Regions from separate parts of the Marinomonas sp. AWM4_232 genome, predicted to be linked through region 1. Evidence: predicted binding sites of a transcription regulator. Region 1 holds the regulator's gene; the other holds the start of a gene.

Region 1 (7,860 bases):
TTAGAGTACCGCCAGTGGCAATCAGATCGTCAAATAACAAAACTTGAGCGCCTTCTTGAACCGCATCTTCTTGAATTTCTAGCTCGGCACTGCCGTACTCTAAATCGTAGGACTGCGAAATCGTTTTACCTGGTAGCTTGCCTTTCTTGCGCACTAGCACAAGTGGTTTGCGCAGCTCGTACGCCAACACTGAAGCGATTAAAAAGCCTCGAGCATCAATACAAGCAATGTGAGTGATATCGCTATCAATGTAACGGTGTACATAAGCGTCAACCACCATACGCATCCCTTTCGGGTTGGTGAAAATAGGGGTGATATCGCGGAAGCTAATCCCTGGCTTTGGCCAATCTTCAACTGTGCGAATTAGAGACTTAAAGTAAAAGTCATCAAAAAGCATAGGTAAAACCTTAACTGAATGGTTAATTAAACATGCTCAATGGTAGCACATTCTGATGACGCACCGACAAGTTTCTCCATTTCGGTCATATCAATGATCGATATTTCCTTACCATCCACGTCAATTAAACCATTTTTCTGGAAACGTGTCATAACACGGCTTACCGTTTCTACAGCCAAGCCTAGGTAGTTACCGATTTCACCACGTGACATGGATAAACGGAATGCTGTCGCTGAGTAACCGCGCTTTTTGAAGCGGTGTGATAGGTTCAACAAGAACGACGCCACTTTTTCATCAGCGTTCTTTTTGCCAAGTAGCACCATCATTTGTTGATCATCACAGATCTTACGGCTCATTAAGCGGAATAATTGATGCTTCAGTGAAGGGATCTGTGAAGACAGTTGCTCTAGGTGTGAAAATGGGATTTCACAGACAGTGGTGGTTTCCAGCGCTTTGGCCGAAACAGGGTAGTGATTATCATCAATACCGCTAAGACCTACCAGCTCGCTAGGGCAGTAGAAGCCTGTGATTTGCTCCTCACCAGAGTTAGTGATGTTAAAAGTTTTTAGTGTGCCCGTACGTACAGCAAATACAGAATCAAATTCTTCACCTTGATGAAACAAAAGCTCACCTTTTTTCAGTGGTCGCTTACGCTCAATGATCTGATCGAGGCGGTTGACGTCTTCGTCAGCTAGAGCGATTGGTAAGCACAGGGCACTTAGACTGCAGTTTTGGCACTGCGAAGTCAGCTTGCTGCTGAAACGGTTATTAGAATTAGAAATTGCCATAAATACTCTCCCTGAGCTCGATCGGGTAATTAAATAACTTTTGAAAAACTGTTGTTGTTTGTTAGGTACTTATCAAATGCCATGCACACACAGCGCACTAGCAGCCTTCCAGCTTCCGTTACTTCAAGATGTATTTGATCATTTTTATTATAGACGTTTATAACGCCATCCTCCTCTAGCTCTTTTAAAGAAGCCAGCTCTTTCTCAAAATACTCTCGAAAATTAATACTAAACTTGTGTTCAATATCTCGACTGTTAAGCGAGTTATGACATAAAAGCTGCATGATTACTGCGTGTCTGATGCGATCATCTTGGTTACTAATATAGCCTTTCATAATAGCAAGTTGACCGTTTTCTATACAGTTTTGATAGAGTGATAAATCCGTATGGTTTTGAAAATACGCTTTGCCTACTTGGCTAATAGCAGAAACGCCAAACGCTAGTAGGTCGGTTTCTGCGTGGGTAGTGTACCCTTGAAAGTTACGCTGAAGGTGACCTTCTTGTTGTGCTTTTGTTAATGAGTCATTTGGTTTAGCGAAGTGGTCCATACCGATGTAGACGTAACCTGCGTCCGTCAGCGTGTCTATGCTGAGTTTCAGCAGCGCTAATTTATGCTCAGGTGAAGGTAGATCCTCATCCAAGATACGGCGTTGAGGTGCAAATCTTTGTGGTAAATGAGCATAGTTAAACACTGAGATTCGATCTGGCGACAAGGCAATGACTTTATCAAGGGTTTCTTTAAAACCTGACAGTGTTTGTTTTGGTAGTCCATAAATTAAGTCGAAATTAATAGAGTTAAAATCGAGATCTCTAACATCGTTTACCACACTTTCTACAAGCTCTAGAGGCTGTATGCGATGGATGGCTTTTTGCACATCAGCGTTAAAGTCCTGAATGCCAAGACTAACTCGATTAAAACCAAGCTTTCTTAGTACTTCTAGTTTATTGCGGTTTACTTCTCTTGGATCGATTTCAATACTAAAATCTTGTGAGCCATCAGTGACAAGGTTGAACAACTCGTGAACTTGAGAGAATAATGTTTCAAGGTTCTGTTCACTTAAAAAGGTAGGCGTACCACCACCGAAATGAAGCTGGGTGACAGGACGGCTTTGATCAATCATTAATGCGCGTAAGCGCATTTCTTCACCCAGTAATTCAACATACTCGGTTCCTTTGTCATATTGTTTGGTCACGATTTTGTTGCAAGCGCAGTAGTAACAAAGGTGCGCGCAAAATGGGACGTGAAAATATAGGCTCAATGGCGAGTGTGAGGGCTCTAGCATCTTACCGATCAATTCCATCTTGCTGACATCTGTCGAAAACTGAGGCGCAGTTGGATATGAAGTGTAGCGCGGCCCAGCAAGGTTGTATTTTTGGATAAGTTGGGAGTCCCAAAGCATAAAAGCGTGTCCTATTAAAAATTCTAATAGGAATTTTACTCTTATGCCTTTTTTACTTGCTGATATAGATCAAGAATTGGAGTTATCCGATTAAAGAAAGCATGCTTTTCACTAGAGGGATGCTGTAAGCCCCATAAAGGATGATGGAGATACCAAACATCCATTTGAGTTGATAGCGCTGCCATATGTCTTTTAATTGTTGGCTAAATAGGCCCGCCAGTAACATGCTTGGGAGAGTGCCTAAGATAAAACCTGTTATTGCCATCATGGAAAGTTTCACTGAGCCAAGGGATGTGGCCCACAGCACGGTAGAATAGACAAGCCCACAAGGTAGCCAGCCCCAGATAATACCGGCAAGTAAGGCTTGTTTGCTGGATCTTATAGGCAGCAAAGACTTTGCCGCGGGTTGAATGCTTTTCCATAGAAGTCGTCCTGCTTTTTCTGTAACAAGAATCAGTCTAGACGCGCCGCAGATATACAAGCCCATTAAGATCATGATGATGCCAGCCAATGTGCGAAGCGGTTGCATGGATTGGGTGTAGTAATCCGCAAGGCCATAGTACAAAGCACTACTTAGCAATAAGGTGAACGCTAAGTAAGACAGGCCTCTACCAACATTGTAAGCCACTAGCCATGAGTGCTTTATTTGCCCGCCAACTGAGAGTAGAGAAGCAAGGCCTCCGCACATACCTAAACAGTGTCCTGCACCCGCTAATCCTATGGCGATACCACTTAGGAAAATGGAAATCACTGCTTCGAGTCCGTTTCATCGTCATCAAACAGAATACGTTCGCCCTCTCGATTAAGGTCGTCAAACTGGTCACCTTTGACAGCCCATATAAAAATGAGGATAGCAATAACCACAAAGATGCCGGCTATAGGTATTAATAAAAAAAGGCTTTCCATAAAGGTGTTCCTAGAGTTTGTTTAGTCTGGAAGCGTTGACAACAACCATTAATGAGCTTAACGCCATGCCAATGGCGGCCATCCAAGGTGGAATAAGCCCGGCAATGGCCAGAGGTAAAAGCGTCGCATTGTAACCAGCTGCCCAGAATAAGTTTTGCTTAATGATCTTGCGACAGCGTTTTGCCCCGTTTAACGCCAGAGGAATTGTCTCAAGGTGGTCGCTCAGCAAGACGGCATCCGAGTGCAATTTGGCAAGGTCAGAACTAGCTCCCATAGCCAGCGAAGTGGTTGCTCCAGCAAGAGCTGGCACATCATTAAGGCCATCACCAACCATCACAATGTCTTTATGAGGTTGTTGTTTAATCCATTGCCATTTTTGATCAGGTAAACAATCCGTTTCATAGTCGTCAAACCAATCTCTTGGAAGAATACTCATTGCAGAGGTGGAGGTGTCACCTGTTAGAAGGCTTAAGCGTATCCCTTGGTCTCTCAAAGTACTAAGAACCGATTCGGCTTCAGGGCGCAGCGCATCACATAGAGAAACAACGGCTAGTAATTTCTCTGAATCAGCCAGATAAAGTGTCAGCTTGCCTAGTTCGGCGTATTGCTGTTGTTCAAATGAGACATCACTTTGAAGTATTAGTGCAGCGTTACCAAAGAAAAGCGTTTTACCGTCAATCTCCCCGGTCACACCTAGACTGGGAAGGTTTTGAAGGTGATCAACTTTACTAGGAGGAAAACTATGGAATGTTTGGGCGATCGGGTGCTTAGATTGGCTCTCTAATGCACTAATCCAACTTAATAGTAACTCCTCAGAATAGTGCTCTGATAAGTTGACGAACTTAACGATTGAGAACTTACCTTGGGTTAATGTTCCGGTTTTATCGAAGACTATTTGCTTTGTTTGTGCAAGTGACTCAATAACATGTCCACGAGTGACTAAAAAGCCCTGCTGCTTAAACGCATTGGTCATGGTGGTTAATGCGACAGGTGTGGCAAGAGATAGGGCGCAGGGACATGTGACAACTAAGACACTGACCATGATCCAATAAGCTTGTGCTTCGCCCATGAAAGACCAAAAAGCGTAGGTTAATGAAGCCGTGATCAAGACAGCGAGAACGAAATAATGCGCTACATTATCAGCAATCACCGCCACACGTGGTTTTTCGCTCAGTGCTCGCTCAGTAATGCGCGAAATGGTAGCGGCTTGGGTATTCTGTCCAATATTAGTGACTTCTAGCTCAATTTGTTGGTCAACATTAATAGTTTGCGCTCGTAGCAAATCCCCTTTGTGTTTGGCTACTGGTTGGTACTCACCGGTCAAGCTAGATTCATCAACATTAGTAAAGTCACTTAATAAAATGCCATCTACAGGAATGGTCTGTCCTGATTCAAGTTTGGCAATATCTCCGCTTGTTAGCTTATGTACTGGAATGACTTTCTCTGAGCCTTCACGTTTTACGATAACCGGTTCTAGATCAGTGTTGTGGCGACCTTTGTTTTGATTGGATCGTGCCAGTGTCTCGAGAAAGCGCCCCAGTAATAAGAAAAAGATAAACATCGTAGCTGAATCAAAATAGACATGTCCCGACTCGGTGTAAAACGCGATCACACTGGAACCATAAGATAGAAGAATCCCCAATGATACGGGCAGATCCATAGTGAAATGACGGTTTTTGAGATCTCGAAGTGCCCCTTTATAAAAGGGGAGGCCGGCGTATATGACGACAGGTGTTGCGAACAGGAAGCTGATCCAGCGGAGTAATTGGCGGTGGCTATCTTCCATGCCTTGCATGTCACCTGCATACATTGCAATGGCACTCATCATCGCTTGCATCATGCCGACACCAGCGACTCCCAGTCTTATAATGGCTTTTTTCCGTTCGGCCTTGTGTATCTGATCTTGTTCGCCTGGTCGATGTGGATGCGCGCTGTAACCAATTTGTTGGAGGCTCTGCGAAAGAACTTGAACAGTGGTTTTGTTTGGGTCCCAAACTAGTGTCGCCAATGCATCGCTGGCATTCACGTGAATGCTAATGACACCACATTGATTGGATAAATGGCGCTCAATTAACCAGGCACATGCAGAGCAGGTAATGCCTGAGATGGAAAGTTGGATGGTATGCTGTTGCGCTTCTTGATAAACGTATTCGTTGTAAAGGTCGTCATCGTTTAATAGGTCAAACAGTGCAGAAGTATCTGAGGATGAGCGTTTCGCAGAGTTTGTGTCTCTGCGCTCATAATACATAGATAGGTCTGCGCCACATATGTGCTCAGCAATGGCTTGGCATCCATAACAACAAAACTCGCGGCGTTGGTCTTGTAGTGTACTCGCGATGTCTAGCCCTGTGGGGATAGGATCCCCACAGTGAAAACAAACATTACTCATAAGTTGAAATTCAAATGGTCATGAATGTTGCTGTTGATACGGCCGCTAAGCTGCCAGCCATTTTTAGACTCTAAATAAACGTTCCAAATCCCAGATAAGGGTTTCTCAAGTTGTGCTCGATACTCATCATTTTGGATTTTTTGGAATGTTACACTAAAGTCTTTGGCTGACACTGCCGCGTGTGCGAACAAAGCCGTCAGTTCATCTGCCGTGGCATTTTCTGTGCTCAGTAAAAGCTCACCAGTCAAGTCGTCCATGCGAAGATGGGCTTTGATTCCCATTGTTTTAGCTGCCTCGCGCTGGGTAATCACTTGGTTAATTGCTAAACCTTCTTTGTAATAGTCGTCTTTCACAAGATCACTAGAGGAGTGAAGGGCGGCATAGACTTGTACAACGGCAACTAATACGGAAGAAAGCGGTACACTGATAATAAACCAAGGCCAAAACTGCTTATACCAAACCGGAGCAACGGTAGAAGACATACAAGTTCTCCAATACTTAAAATGAGATAAGCGGTGATATTATCACCGCTTATCATTAATTATTTTGATACAGGACCAATAAAACGGCTTTCGGTGACTTTTTCTACTGGATAATTTGGGTCCAATGACTCCACTTTAAAGAAAATCGTGTTGCGTTGTTCTTCCAGTGCAGTAGGAGGGACCTGAATAGAGAAAGGTACAGAGCGTACTTCACCAGCATTGGCAGTCACAGTCTTCCGGCCAATCATCGTCATGTTGTCCAATCCGCTTACGGAAATTTCAAAGCGGTGTGAAGCTTGGTCCATATTAATGACCTTCACCGTATAGATGTTCTCGATCATGCCGCTAGGTGTCTCGTTGAAAAGCCTATTTCGGTCTCGAATTACATCTAATCCCAGTGCTTCACGGTCACTGGCAAAAAACATGAATGCCGAAATAACAACCACCATACACATGGCATAACCAATGGCCTTAGGGCGCATGATATGTGACGTTTCACCTTCTAAACGCCGCTCAGTGGTGTAGCTGACCAAACCACGTTCATACCCCATCTTGTCCATTATCGAATCACAAGCATCAACACATAATGCGCATCCTATACATTGGTACTGCAATCCATCACGAATATCTATCCCAGCAGGGCAGACATGGACACAAAGGTTACAATCTATGCAATCACCTAAACCTTGAGCTTTATGGTCAGCAGAACGTTTTCTAGGTCCACGTGCTTCACCGCGGTTGTAGTCATAGGAAATGACCATGGTATCAGGGTCAAACATCACGGCTTGGAAGCGCGCGTAAGGGCACATGTAGGTACACACTTGCTCCCTCATCCAGCCAGCAAAAAGGTAGGTGGCGCCTGTAAAAAAGGCTACCCAAAAATATGCCCAAAAGTGTGCATTAAAGGTAAATAAATCGATTAGCAATTCACGGATAGGAGTGAAGTAGCCAACGAATGTTAATCCCGTTAACCAACCGAACAAGAGCCACAGGCTGTGTTTATTGAATTTCTTGACGAATTTACTTTTCGACATAGACGCTTTATCAAGCTTCATGCGAGCGTTGCGCGACCCTTCGGTTTTTTCCTCAATCCACATGAACACCATGGTCCAAACGGTTTGCGGGCAGGTGTAACCACACCACACTCTGCCGAACAGGGTGGTGACAAAAAATAAGCCGAAGGCGCAAATGATAAGTATCCAGGCTAATAAGAAAAAGTCTTGAGGAAAAAATGTCACACCAAAGATGTGAAATTGTCGGGCTGGAAGATCAAATAATACACCCTGTCGTTCGTGCCAATTAACCCAAGGGGTTAAAAAATACCCGAGCATTAACACCCATAGTGCACGGGTTCGAATTTTTTGGAAAAATCCTGAAATTGCACGAGTGTATATTTTCTTGCGCTTCTCATATAGGTCGAATTCGATGACTTCTGACTCGACTTGTTGAACGGGGATTTTGTCGCTCACGGTGCTTTCCTTAACCTTAATATAGGCTG
Region 2 (7,860 bases), 2.9 Mb from region 1:
ATAAAAGGTACTCCGGGGATAACAGGCTGATACCGCCCAAGAGTTCACATCGACGGCGGTGTTTGGCACCTCGATGTCGGCTCATCACATCCTGGGGCTGAAGCCGGTCCCAAGGGTATGGCTGTTCGCCATTTAAAGTGGTACGCGAGCTGGGTTTAGAACGTCGTGAGACAGTTCGGTCCCTATCTGCCGTGGACGTTTGAGATTTGAGAAGAGTTGCTCCTAGTACGAGAGGACCGGAGTGAACGAACCTCTGGTGTTCCGGTTGTCACGCCAGTGGCATTGCCGGGTAGCTACGTTCGGACGGGATAACCGCTGAAAGCATCTAAGCGGGAAGCCTCCTTCAAGATAAGATCTCACTGGAACTTAGAGTTCCCTAAAGAGCCGTTCGAGACTAGGACGTTGATAGGTTGGGTGTGTAAGCGTTGTGAGGCGTTGAGCTAACCAATACTAATTGCTCGTGAGGCTTGACCATATAACACCAAAGTGGTTTTGCTGAGATTGTTCCAGACAATCTCGAGTACTTCCTCCATCCATGGAGGTCGTGCACTACAAAGATTTACGATACAAACCAACGGTTTGACCTTGGTTATCGACTACTTCAAAGTCTAATTGTTAAAGATATCAAGTTTACGAACTTGCGTGTTTTGATCAACAGAATCAGAACGAACGCAAACCCGTTTGCTTGACGATCATAGAGGCGTTGAACCACCTGATCCCATCCCGAACTCAGAAGTGAAAAGCGCCATCGCCGATGGTAGTGTGGGAGATCCCATGTGAGAGTAGGTCGTCGTCAAGCTTTTAATTTAAGAAGCCCTGATAGCTCAGCTGTCAGGGTTTTTTTACGTCTGAAGAAAATCCCTCGCCTTGATCTCCCCTGGGGTTCTATCCCCGATCGAATCGGGTCGTACGAGTCATCTGATCGAGAAAGGTACCGTCCCATTGAGTGTGTCTCTGCTCTCATCAAACATCTTTATTTATCTCTTATTTAAATAAATTGCTCTTTTGGAATCGACTCACTGGGTGACGATAAGTACTGCTATTCATATCAATCGCAACCTTGCTTAAAAGAGTTAACACTGATTCAACATTAGGCATCGAGTTTCTAATTTTCAATGTTCTTTTGAAGGCTTTGTTCAGTCGCTCAATCCAGTTGGTGGTGTAAATCATATTTCGGATATCATACTCGAAGCTTAGATAAGTTGAGTAATATGAGAGCCAATATGGATCAGCTAGCCTTTTCATATGAGGGTAGTAGCGCTGCCACCGTTGGGCCACTTGTTGTGCTCTGTCTAGCAACTGTTCTTTTGTATCCTCCCGATTTTCAATTTGAAAAATCTCATTCAAGTCACTGACGACGGCTAGGCGATGCTGCTTTTTGACCTTGTTCAGTATGGATCGCTTGAGATGTAGCACACACTTTTGAATTGAAGCATCAAAGTGCTTTTCTAATGTGCTATCGAGTTCGGTAAGGTTATCGATGACGAATAAGTCTGTTTGCTGCATTCCCCTGTCTTTAAGATCTTGGCAAATCTCATCCCAAAAACTTGATGACTCTGTTGGTGCATTATAGATACCAATCACTTCTCGAGTCATATCAGGTAAAACCGCTAACGCTATGTAATACGCCTCACTGGAGACTCTTTCTCGTTTGGTTTTCACAAACGTGGCATCAAGATATACGATGGGATAATAGCTGTTTAGTGGCCGTTCTCTAAACTCTCGCATTGCATCGGACAAGCTAACAGTAATACGAGAGATCTGGCTTTTTGACAGATGCTGACCGTAGATAGTATGTGTAATGGATTCGATATCACGCGTTGTTAAGCCCTTAGCATACAGCTCAAAACACAACTCATTCAGCGTGTCCGATTGATTCCTCATAATATTGAGTAGTGTCGGCTTGAAGTGCCCTAATCGATCCCTTGGGATTTGCAGTGATAAAGCCTCTCCGATACCAAAGCCATTCACGTTGCGATAGCCATTTGCTTTATTGCCTTGTACAGCAGCCTCAAGATAAGCTGCTCGCTCGGCCTTCATCAGGCTGTTGATCGCCATCTCGAGTAATTTATTGATACCGTCAGGCTGCAAAGTTAGCTGATCAACGGCGGCTTGTATCTGTTGAGTGTTTAGTTTTAAAGTGTCCATAGTCTCTCTTTTGTTAAATGGTTTGTTTTTTGGTCGAAACAAAAACATTTAATGAGAGAGAGGCGCCTAATACAACGTCCTTTACTAGACACACTTCTGGGGACGGTATGTGGCAGACATCCGTAGGATGCCCGAAGGGGATGAAGCGCAGCTTCAGATCATTGTGGTCGTCGCCTTATCGCACTGAGGATGTTTCTGTATCTGCTGTCAGGGCTTTTTTACGTCCGTCGGAAATACTCAGTCTAATTGCAAAGGGGTCGGATCCCTGTACGTATACCAGTTTCCAATCACTGCATACTGTTGAGGGATCTGACCCCTAAGGTTCATCCACTGATAGAATCGGGTCGTACGAGCCATCTCCTGATGGCGATAGCTAAGGTGTCGTAGAACAGGCTTATTCAACTGTTTTATTTGCTTTACTAACAATGCCCAGCTTTTCTCTTACGCCTTCAATAAATTTCGGTGTTAAACGGACATAAGCTGTTACCAAACTAATATCATCAGGATCACGCTTGATGGTAAAACCAATACGTCGGCAGAAGTCGATCATACGTTTGTTTTCAGCAAGCACTGTTCCTTTCATTTCTTTAATGCCTTTGAAGTTTGCGACTAACATTAACCGGCGCATTAACAGGGCAGCTAAGCCATGTCCTTGGTATTCGTCACCTATGACTACAGCGAATTCACAACTTTGATCATCAAAGTTATCACTGAAACGAGAAGCGCCCATCAGTACCTGTTCTCCATTTTTCTCTGTGACAGCAATTAGGGCCATTTCTCGGTCATAATCTATATGTGAAAGGCTTGCGACCATACGAGGTGTCAATTCGGAGATATTGGCAATGAAACGGAAGTAACGACTTTCATGAGAAAGGTTTTTTACAAAGTCAGCCATGGCATTGGCGTCTCTCGGTAGGATCGGACGTATGGTGATTTCTTGGCCATCACGTAGGGTGACTTGTTTCACCCATTGTCTTGGATAGGGTTGAATCGCTAGGTGTTCATAGCGTCTTAGCTTGGCACTGCTTTTCAGACGAGCCGTTACATCAGCAAAGATACTGCCGCTCTCATGTATTCGAACATCAGCCAGTTCTAAGTATTCAAATTCGGGGAGCTCGCAGATCATGGTCGAGAAGCCACGTAGTAAGTCTTCTAACTCAAACGATTCCACTCCTGGGAATGCCCGGTTAATCAGGTCTTTCGATAGGACTGTGTTGATAGGCGGTAAAGCAACCGCTTCAGTTTGGTGATGCCATTGGTTTGCCCCCTCAAGTGATAAGCCAATCGCTGGACCGAACACAGGGTCTCGAAATGCTCGTAAATGAATCGGTGCTTGCAGAAGGAAGTTTGTTTGACGGCGTGTGATTAATCGGAAGTTAAAGAGATCAAATACTTCTTTAAGGTCTTCCGCTGTCGGTGTCTTATTCCCTGCTTTGATTAATTCTTTAAGTTTGGCTCGAGCGGCTGCCACATCAATATTGAAACGAAAGGCATGGCTATCTGGCATTTGCTTGGCAAGCATCTGGTTACGATGGAATTGTACTAAGAACTGGAAGCCTTCAATGGCGGCCTCTGGGGTTCTAAAGGTTGGGATCCCTGCTTCGTTAATACGAGTACGCATCGCCACCATGTTGCCGCCGCCGAGCATACAGACCATGACTAATTTCTTCTGTTTTTTGTGAAGCTGCAGAACTTGATCGTACAGGGAGACCATATTAATGAGTGCTGTTGGGCTTAACATCAGTAGTACTGCACCGCACTCTTTGTCTGCTAAGGCGGCTTCAGCAAGATCGACAAATAGGTCTGCCTCACAGCTTGCCCAAGCAGTTGTCACACTGCCTACGCTGCCACGACCAGCCATAATCCCTTCGAGCTTATTTCTTAGCTCATCATTTGGTGTAAGTAGGTTCACATTGACTTCAGAAGCACGTTGCGCGGCAAGCTCACCTGGTCCTGCACCATTACCAATAATCATTAAAGAGCCATCTTTCACGCGGCGGGCGTTGGTCATAACCGATGCCGCGGCAACCAAGTCATTTAAGCGACGACCTCTAACAGCACCTGTTCGGCTTAAAGCCGCGTCTAAGACTCGAGGATCTGCGCCTACATTATGCTCGGTGACAACTGCAACGGGTTTTGAGCGACTGGCTGCGCGAAGGCTACTTAAGAAGCGGGTAGTCGAGCCAATTTTCTGTAGATACATCAGGATAGATTGGCTTTCGAAATCGTTTGATAGGTAATCCAATACCTGTGAAGGCATTACATCAATTGGGCTACCCATACTAACGACTTGAGAAAAACCAATACCTTGCCAAGTCGCCCAATCAACCAAAGCACTGGCCACTGTGCCCGATTGAGAAAGCAATGCTAGTCGACCAGGTATCGGTTGCGTTAAACCCAACCAAGCAGAAAAACCTTGTTTAGGTCGGCACATGCCGAAGCTGTTTGGGCCGATCAGCCGAACATTGAACTGACGTGAGACTTTCAAAATGGCTTCAGGATTTTCTTGTGATCCAGTGAAGACTAGCAATGCAGGAATAGAGTGCTCGCCACAAAACTCTATAATCTTAGTCAGTGGACGTGGGTCTTCGCCGGCTAGAATGGCTAAATCTGGCGTCTTGCTGAGACTCGAGATAGATTGAATTCTCTCAAACGGCAGCACGCCAACGCTTTCATCGGGCTCTATACCGAGTAATGATGTCACACTACGACGCCCGCCATAAGACAATGCCCTAAGTACTGAATGCAAAATAGGACTGTGTCGATCTTGGCCTGTGAAAACCACGATAGACTGTGGAGCAAGTAATGGCTGCAATGCGTGTTGTGACATGCAAAAATCTCCCTGAGTGGCCTGAAGCGAACATCTTGGCAAAGCCTTTGCTCTACGACAGAGAATGCAATGATGTTTAGCAGTCTAGACCAATGTCGGATAGGCTGCCTAGTGCAAACTGTGGCTTGATATAAAGCAGTTCACGTATTATCGACTTATAGTAGCGTTAGATCGCGACTGGATGAATAACAATAATAGCAGCCCTTGATGTGGGTGTAGATTCTTACGGATACCGATATGAGCACAGCTTACCTAACGCACCCTTTGTGTGAAGAGCATAAGCTTGGGGAAGATCACCCTGAGTCGCCGCAACGTCTTGAAGCCATGCAAAACCGTCTTATTGCTGGACAACTGATGGACTTCTTACGCTGGCGTGAAGCGAATGAGGTGACCATTGAACAACTCAATGCGACTCATGATCCTGATTATGTCGCCTCTATCTTTGCTAAATCTCCAGAAGAAGGTCATATCGAGCTTGATCAAGAAACCTTAATGATGCCAAATACCCTTGATGCGGCGTTGCGCGCTTCAGGTGCTGTTGTGCAAGCGGTGGATATGATCATGAGCGGTGAAGTGCAAAATGCATTTTGTGCTGTACGTCCGCCAGGCCATCATGCTGAATACGATAAAGCCATGGGTTTTTGTCTATTTAACAATATTGCCGTAGGGGCGCGTCATGCAATCAACCAATACGGTATTGAGCGTATTGCTATTGTCGACTTTGATGTACACCACGGTAACGGTACGGAAGACATCTTTAAAAATGACCCCAAAGTGCTGTATGCCTCAAGTTATCAACACCCACTTTTCCCGTATCCAGATCCAGGCGCTTCTCACGATAACATCGTGCATATGCCTCTTGAGAAAGGCTCTAAAGGTGAAGATTTTCGTGTTGCTTACGAAAGTGAACTGTTCCCCGCTCTGGAAGCTTTTAAACCGCAATTACTCATGATTTCTGCTGGTTTCGATGCTTTAGCAGAGGATCCGATGGGGCAGCTTCGCTTGCGCGAAGATGACATTGTTTGGGTTACGGAGAAGCTGATGGATGTGGCGGAGCGGTATTGTCATGGTCGCGTGGTTTCGGTGCTAGAAGGCGGCTACAACACCGATGCACTGGGCCGAGCGGTCTTTAGCCATTTAAAAGCCATCATGAAGATCTAGTTTCACAATCTTACACATCCTAACTTTTAGAAACCGTTTCAGAACGGTTTTGTGATTTTCTGCACTGACAAAACGACTTAATCTCATTATTGCACCAATAGCTAATATTCGGAGGGAGTGATGAGTTTTGTTCGTCTAATCTATGCAAGCCGAGCGACGGTCGAGTTTCAGCCATCGTCCATTCAGTCAATTCTTCAGGCAGCGCGCAAGAATAACAATCAGAACTATATTACTGGCTTATTGTGCTTTAACCAGCGAGGCTTTTTGCAATGTCTTGAAGGTAAGCGAGCTGAAGTCAACCGAACATTTCAGCGAATATTGAAAGATCCGCGTCACGAAAGCGTAGAAATCATCAGCTTTCAATATTCAGAGAAGCGTGAATTTGAAAGTTGGAATATGGGTTATCTTCAGAACAACCAGATTATGCGTGATTTGTTGATGCGTCATACTGGCTCAGCAGAGTTTTTACCGCTAACCCTAATTCCTGAGGATGCTTTTGCGATTTTAAAAGATATCCGAGCTATGATGGAAGAGGTTGCAACAGAAGAAGCTTAGGCGCGATATGCGCCTAAGCTTTTCTATTTTAAGCTGTTTGTAGTGAGGCTGCGCGTGTTTTGCGAGAGTAAATAAACAAACCAATAAACAGCACAAGGCCTGCGCTATCGATCAGAATGTTGTGGTGAGGCCATAGCATCAGAAGAGCTGCAACACCGGATAAAACACGCAGCGCAATGTTCAGCGGGCCTTCCAAATAGCCTTCCATAAAGCCAACAAACGCATATAAGCCAAACAGTGCGAATACGAAAATTCGTAGAACATCTGGCGTCTCGCCACCGATAAAGTTGGTATAAGCCAACAGAAGAGGAACGATGTATAGACCTTTTGCCAACTTCCACGCCATAAAGCCGGTTGCCATTGGTGGAGTCTTAGCAATGGCTGCGGCAGCAAATGCGGTCAAACACACTGGCGGTGTTACGTTTGAGTCCTGAGACAGCCAGAAGATAATCATATGTGCAGACAATAACGCAGCACTTAGCACCGTTGGGTTTAACGCTTGTTCAAGCAATTGACCTTTGAAATCACCTGGTACCTGAGCAATTAAAGCGGTTGCATCAGCTTGACTCATTGGTGCTGATAGCAGGGCATATTTTTCAGGATCGATCAGCATAAAGATGACTTTAGCTTCTTCAGGCAGATTACCTGCCATCACCAAATCAATCAGATGTGACTCAGCAATCAAGTTATACAGGGCTGGTGCAGAAAGCGTAGCCAACACGATGTAGGCTGCCGTTACGGGAAGCCCCATACCCAAGATCAAAGATGCCAACGCAACCAATGCCAACATGATGAACAAGCTGCCATTCGACCATTCTGCAATCATCAATGAGAAGGTATTACCGATACCTGTCATCGCGACCACGTTGACCACCAAGCCAACGGCCACTAGCAGAATCGCGGTGGTCGCCATATTGCGAGAGCCTTGCGCGAGCGCATCAAGTATATCTCTTGGTTTCATTGGGTTCTTAGATAACCAAGACGAGACAATGACCGCAATAATTGCAATACCGGCTGCATACGTTGGCGTGAAACCGTAAATAAGCAGAGCAACCAATACCGCTAGTGGTAACAAGAAGTGCCAGCCTTCTTTAAAGACTTCACCAAAGCTGCGTGTGTCCAATTCAATGGCATGAGCGTGGGAACGCATCGCTTCGACGCGTACG

What was found. Region 1 encodes FNR, which switches genes on or off when oxygen is low (the NO sensors DNR and NnrR bind a similar motif). Its sites were predicted from a motif close to TTGATNTANATCAA; they were not measured.
Region 2: a site for FNR is predicted at 5,104-5,117, ahead of ACXAC1_RS04910 (histone deacetylase family protein). Genes of this name have one in related genera too.

The regions. Positions count from the first base shown of each region.
Region 1 covers NZ_JBSWTA010000001.1:3,979,233-3,987,092, reverse strand. Annotated here, with positions in the region: gene ACXAC1_RS18890 (adenine phosphoribosyltransferase) at 1-397, opposite strand, end outside; gene fnr (fumarate/nitrate reduction transcriptional regulator Fnr) at 424-1,185, opposite strand; gene hemN (oxygen-independent coproporphyrinogen III oxidase) at 1,215-2,585, opposite strand; gene ACXAC1_RS18875 (sulfite exporter TauE/SafE family protein) at 2,668-3,336, opposite strand; gene ccoS (cbb3-type cytochrome oxidase assembly protein CcoS) at 3,333-3,491, opposite strand; gene ACXAC1_RS18865 (heavy metal translocating P-type ATPase) at 3,502-5,880, opposite strand; gene ACXAC1_RS18860 (FixH family protein) at 5,877-6,362, opposite strand; gene ccoG (cytochrome c oxidase accessory protein CcoG) at 6,422-7,831, opposite strand.
Region 2 covers NZ_JBSWTA010000001.1:1,040,443-1,048,302, reverse strand. Annotated here, with positions in the region: rRNA gene ACXAC1_RS04930 (23S ribosomal RNA) at 1-475, shown strand, start outside; rRNA gene rrf (5S ribosomal RNA) at 685-799, shown strand; gene ACXAC1_RS04920 (IS256 family transposase) at 985-2,148, opposite strand; gene ACXAC1_RS04915 (bifunctional acetate--CoA ligase family protein/GNAT family N-acetyltransferase) at 2,543-4,978, opposite strand; gene ACXAC1_RS04910 (histone deacetylase family protein) at 5,216-6,139, shown strand; gene ACXAC1_RS04905 (BLUF domain-containing protein) at 6,260-6,694, shown strand; gene ACXAC1_RS04900 (TRAP transporter permease) at 6,723-7,860, opposite strand, start outside.